One region of the Limosilactobacillus urinaemulieris genome, then DNA from elsewhere that is predicted to be linked to it. Evidence: a T-box and tRNA genes for the amino acid it is inferred to sense, from the RefSeq annotation. Region 1 holds a T-box; the other holds one or more tRNA genes.
What was found. The T-box of region 1 lies ahead of tyrS (tyrosine--tRNA ligase). A T-box ahead of a tRNA ligase gene usually reads a tRNA of that ligase, here a tRNA-Tyr.
Positions count from the first base shown of each region.

Region 2: it encodes a tRNA-Tyr, which carries the amino acid that the T-box ahead of tyrS (tyrosine--tRNA ligase) is inferred to sense. The anticodon was not compared.

Region 1 is NZ_CAKOBX010000014.1:21,003-24,139, reverse strand. Features, by position in the region: gene tyrS (tyrosine--tRNA ligase) at 1-1,115, opposite strand, end outside; T-box leader at 1,171-1,373, opposite strand; gene MR181_RS08590 (hypothetical protein) at 1,469-2,476, opposite strand; gene MR181_RS08585 (folate family ECF transporter S component) at 2,677-3,137, opposite strand, start outside.
Region 2 is NZ_CAKOBX010000013.1:18,907-22,043, forward strand. Features, by position in the region: partial or broken gene MR181_RS08440 (MFS transporter) at 1-904, opposite strand, end outside; gene MR181_RS08445 (hypothetical protein) at 982-1,623, opposite strand; tRNA gene MR181_RS08450 (tRNA-Gln) at 1,699-1,770, opposite strand; tRNA gene MR181_RS08455 (tRNA-Tyr) at 1,781-1,863, opposite strand; gene MR181_RS08460 (peptide MFS transporter) at 2,132-3,137, opposite strand, start outside.

The DNA of each region.
Region 1 (3,137 bases):
ACATCTTGTCGTGCTTGACGACGTGATGGTTCAATCTTGGTGTCATCAACCAACCACAAAATGATATTCTTCTTTTCATTAGCTACTTCTACTGAAGGGACATCCTTGAAAGCTTGTTCAATTTCCTCAGTAGTTAAGTCAGCAACATCTCCAGAGAACAATGCCTTAGTAATCCGTTGAGCTTCGGCCAATCCTTCTTCGCCATGAACGAACTTAGTAACTTCTTCAGCTAAGCGCCGTTGAGCTTCTCGCTTCCATGGTTCTTTTTGAACTTTCTCGGCTAAATCATCAATTTCATCTTTAGATAAGAAGGTAAAGTATTTGAGGTATTTAACAACGTCACGATCATCCTGGTTAATCCAGAACTGGTAGAATTCGTATGGTGAAGTCTTCTTTGGATCAAGCCAAATAGCACCACCAGCAGTTTTCCCGAATTTTGTTCCGTCAGCCTTTAACATCAACGGAATGGTCAGCCCGTATACCTTTGCGTCCGGTCCTTCTACCTTATGAATCAAATCAATTCCGGCAGTAATATTCCCCCATTGGTCTGACCCACCAATTTCAAGCTGCACGCTATTATTTTGGTAAAGGTGCAGGAAGTCTACCGCTTGAAGAATTTGGTAAGTAAACTCAGTAAAGGAAATCCCTGAGTCAAGTCGACTTGCAACAACTTCCTTGTTTAGCATTGTATTAACGTTAAAGAGCTTCCCAAAATCACGTAAAAAGTCAATCATGGTAAAGTCCTTCAGCCAAGTATAGTTATCAACAATCGTAAAATTCTCAGTACCGAAAAGCTTCTTCATTTGTTCGGTAAGAGCCTTCTTATTGTGCTCTAACTGTGATTCAGTTTGAAGGGTCCGTTCTGTTTTCCGTCCAGATGGATCACCAATTGCACCAGTTCCACCACCAATAATAATAACTGGGTGATGCCCTGCTAACTGGAATCGTTTAAGAATCATGAAGGGAATTAAGTGGCCAATATGAAGACTATCCCCTGTCGGATCAGTTCCACAGTACAGACCAATGTTCTTGTTTTCAGTTAATTCCTTTAGTGCTTCTTTATCAGTAGTTTGGTTAATGGCACCACGCCACTCAAGTTCATCAATAATGTTCATCGTATTGCCTCCTATATCATGTTTCAGATCAAAAAATCCCCAACTCCATATTGAAGTCAGGGACGATTTACCGCGTTACCACCTTGAATTGCAACTACTAATCCAGTAATTGCCTCTCTAGTCGATAACGAGACGATCCGTTCAAAATTGAAAAGCTCCGTAAGTGTAATTCGTTAGCCAACCGCATTAAACTTTCAGCAACCGTTTAATCTCTAATCTACTAGTTGGCAAACTACTAAATTACATCAACGCCTTTATTATTGCCGTCATTGTACCTAGAGAGTTAGTACTTTGTCAAGATAAAAAGGAAGCCACCGAATCTATTTCTTTCGTGACTTCTCTTTAACTAACAATTATTTATTTTCTTGTTTCTTCTTATCCTGCTTTTGTTTAGCTTTCTTTACCTTTTTCTTTGGTGTATAAACTTCATGAACATAAGCTTCACCAGTTAATTCAGCAACTGGCTTAAACGTGTCAGCAAAGTCTTCATCCAAGTTAGCGGTTTTCTTTGCTTCTTCATAGTAAAGGGCCCCACTGGCAAAAATCACTGGCAAGTAAGCAGCAAAGCCAAGAATCATTAACAACAAGCCAATGTATATCAACGCGTAAGTGGCGGTGTAAATACCCCAGTATGCTAAAGCACCAAAAATGACTTCCCAAACAACCATTGGGATAAAGATTACTACAAGCATGATCAATAGGTAGTTCCACTTGCGCCCGCCCATAAACCGTCGACTAGCAGTTAGGGCATGGCGCATTGATTGACCAAGGAATTGTGGCTGACGATCACGGTAAAGGAAATTAGCTTGAGAATATTCAATTCCCTTCCATGCCATTACAATGTCGTTCAGTATCCGGCAAACAATTACTAATGCTTGGTTTTTAGCAACTAATCCGCCAATAATATCTAATGGCAAGCTCCACAGGAATACAAACAAGCCAGTGTAAAGAATGATCCGCCATAATTGATTCTTCCGCAAGTGTTTATAGTGCATCCATACTGAGCCAGCACTGACAATTTGTTCAGGGTGGCGAACCTTATCCTGATAAGTAAATTGTGCGGCCGTGGTAAAGAATGAATAGAAGAATGACAATGCCACTAAAATCACAATTGCAAGAAGCAATTCAAGCAAAGCCAATCCAATTGCTGCAGGTGATGCCATCCCGTACATAATCATCATCATGGCCATCCCCATTGAACTTAATATCCCCTGGGCAAAATAACCAACAATAAATGATAATGCGAGGAAAATAATCATCACTCCGCCAAGTGGCCACATTGAAGTTTGGTAATGTGGCTTAACTAGTTCCTTCAGATCATGAATGAACTGTTTTAAGGATAAATGATAACGTTTCTTCATTTAATACTCTCTCCAATTATTTCAGAATATATTTTTCATCATAACACAAAACGAACAAAGCTCAATTTTCATGGTGCTTTTTTCATAAAAAATTCAAAAAGTGCTCACCATCACAGTCAGCAAGCCGATTAATGATGGTCAGCACTCTAAATTATCTTCTATTAAAATCTTCGTCAAGATTCACCAAATTGCTGCAGGAGTTATACCCTCAAATTAATCTTGCTCAATCGCTTCAAAATAAGGAAAACAATAATCCCTTCTAAAGGCCAAGTAATGACTTCTTTAGGCAATCGGATAAGCAAAAGCGCCCAGAATGTTTTTCCAGTACTTCCGGTATTTAAGCTCATAATGTAAATCCAAAGCGTTGTAAAGATAACATTAGTTACTAAAATTTGGAAGAACTCATAAATTAGTGCCCGTTGCCAAGTAACTTTCTGGTTATACAGGAACATCCCCGCTAATACACCAGAAACAAAGGCTGAGAAGGTAAATCCCGGAAAAAAGGCGGTTCCAGAATTAAGAATGGTGTTACTAATAATATCATTAACCACCATGGCCCAGCCACCAATCCACGGCCCTAAGTAATAACCAATCAAGGCCGTCGCAATAAAGCCAAAGCCAAATTTAAGAATTGTTGGATCACCAATTGAGATTTTCTCTA
Region 2 (3,137 bases), on a different contig from region 1:
GCAACCATTGCAGACGAATGAAGAACATATTGCATGTAGACCGGAATAACCAACGAGATTCCAATATTAATAAATTGGAGATTAAAGTACGTAACGGTTGAGAGGCGAATTGGAACTACCCGAAAAATTGAAAGATTCAATAATTGGGAATGTCCTGAATTATTAACGTAAATAAATAGCAAGGAGAAAATTATTCCTAAACATAAACTAAACCAGAATCGTCCCGTTAAACCGACATTACCAATCAAGGATACTGAATACACAACCAGAACTAATGCCAAGCTTAATAAAATAAACTCAAGTAACTAAAACGCTTAGGATTACCAATTGGCCGAGTATCAATAGTCAGCTGACCAATAACTAAACTGATTAAGGCTAACGGTAAGATTAACCAAAAAATCATCCGCCAAGACATTGTTTCTGAAACAATTCCACCGTATGTGGGTCCAATTGCGGGGGCAAACGAAATCACCATTCCTGCAAACCCGGTCATGATTCCCTTCCGATTAGCCGGAATTTCCGTAAAAATTAAATGGAAGAGAATTGGTGTCGACAATCCCGTAGCCATCGCCTGAATTAACCTTGCAACCAATAATACCGGGAAATTAGTTGCGCAGGCGCCAATTACATCCCCAATAACAAACATCCCAACAGCAACAAGTGCCAATTTTTGTGCAGGAAATTGTCGTAAGAGGTATGCCGTTGTTCCCATAACAATTGTCACCATTAATAAATATCCGGTAGTAATCCACTGGATAATATCTAGGAAGACGCCAAAGACCGTTACTAGTTCCGGATAAGTAACGTTCATTGCGGTTTCGTTTAAAATCCCGACGAAGGTTAATAATGCCATTGAAAAAATCGCCGCATAGGTATGGTTACCCTGTTTTATCTTCTCTATCATCTTTTCATCTCAATTTAGATCAAAAAAGCCATGGCGATAAGCTCCGCCACAGCATCCCTTATTATTCTAACAGCTGATTAATCTTTTTCCAATGCCATTAACCACTCTTTCGTTCCCTGATCTAATTGAGGATCAATTGTTAATGGAAAAGGTTTAAATAAAGTTGTGATCTGCTGCCAGTTAATTTTATTTTCTTGGTAAACCGCTTGGAGAAGACGACTTTTCGTCATTTCTTGGATTTGCTTGTTAACTGGGTGATTTAAGAATGTCATCGCGGTCGCCTTAGTTGCTAATTCCTCTGCCACCATTTTAGTTAAATCTTCTTTAGTAAGCGTTCCTGAAACAAGGATTTGTTTTTTTAGCGGTACTCCCGGAAGTTCACGACGGATAAACTGCTGAAGGACTTCCCATCCCGCAATAATCTGCCGGTAAAATTGCCAGGGAACCCGACTATTTAACTTTTGCAATAATTCTGGAATAGTGGCGGTTAAATCTAGGTTCTGTTCTTGACAAGCATCTAGGATTTCAATCAAGAAGCGTTGATTACTTTCTTGAATATTTTTTTCCAACCTTTTCTTACTTGTCAAATTAAATCTTAAGACTACGTAGTCCACAAATTGTTCATCATCAATTACGTTTTGCTGAGAATGCTGTTTTACTTTAAATTGATTCAGCTGTTTTAGACGACTAGACTTGGCAAACTGCCCTTGCTTAGGCATTGTAATTTCCCCTTCATATTAACGATTAAATATAAACAAAAAAGCCACCAACCAAACAGTTGGTGACTTTGGCAGTTGGGCTAGCTGGATTCGAACCAGCGCATGACGGTACCAAAAACCGTTGCCTTACCGCTTGGCTATAGCCCAATAATAAAAGTGGAGGAGGGTGGATTCGAACCGCCGAACCCGAAGGAACGGTTTTACAGACCGTCGCGTTTAGCCAGACTTCGCTACTCCTCCATAACAACGTGATAGTTAAGTAGTAACAATCAACGTTTATTATAATATCGAATTTTGCTTAAAATTGCAAGGACTTTTTTGAGAAAAATCAAAAAGAGAATGTGACATAAATACTTTTACTAAGTTCAAATACGAACGCGCGGCCCCTGGGAGCATGTTCGACCTTAGCTCTATCTTTAGAGTAACAAAAAAGTTCAGAACAATTGTTTTTTCGTTCTGAACTAATCTTAGGTTGTTTCATCTTAAATAATTGCAATTTACAAGCAGGTTAATTTACACCATCCATCAAACTGTGAATCTTCTTAACAAAGAACATCAGAATGATACCAAAGACGATACTTACGATTCCGACAATCATGAAGTAAGGTACTTCAGTTGCGGATGAGTAGTACTTAACAATTTGGGCATTCACAGCTTGACCAGCTGAATCAGCCAAGAACCACATACTCATCATTTGAGACTTAAAGGCCTTTGGTGCAAGTTTAGTCGTTACTGACAAACCAATTGGTGAGATTAACATTTCACCAATTTCAACGATAAACCATGAACCAACTAACCAGAATGGACTAACACGACCTGCTGTTCCGTACATCATTCCTGGGAAAGCCATTAAGATGTATGATAATCCAGCAAAGACAAGCCCTGCAGAGAACTTACCAGGAGCACTTGGTTGACCCTTCCAGTGATCCCACAGAGCAACGAATACTGGTGTCAGGATCATAATGAATAATGGGTTCAACGTCTGGAAGTTGGCAGCTGCAAAGTGCCAGCTACCAATGTGAAGAACTGTCCGTTGTTCAGCAAATAATGCTAAAACAACTGAACCTGATTCTTCAATTGCCCAGAAAATTGCTGCTGCAATAAAAAGTGGGATGTAAGCAATAACCCGTGACTTTTCAGGCTTCGTAACCTTCTTGGAGTTTAACATCATAATGAAGTAGTAAATTGGCAGTGCAATTGCGATAAACGTAATGATGTTAATGATATTCGTAATGTTAAGCTGACCCATAGCAGCTAATAACCCAAGGACAACTACTAAGACAGCAACACCAACAAGTGTCCAGATAATAATTGGCCGCAAATCATCTTTTTCAATTGGGTCATTAGGATAAAGACTGTCCTTAGAAAGGTACTTCCGACCATCAAGAGTATATTGTAGTAACCCAAAGAACATTCCGATTGCAGCTAGTGAGAAACCAGCATGGAAGTTCATTTCATTACCGAACAAGTGTAAACCAAAGCCATTAGCAGCCCACGGAACAGCCCATGGCGCA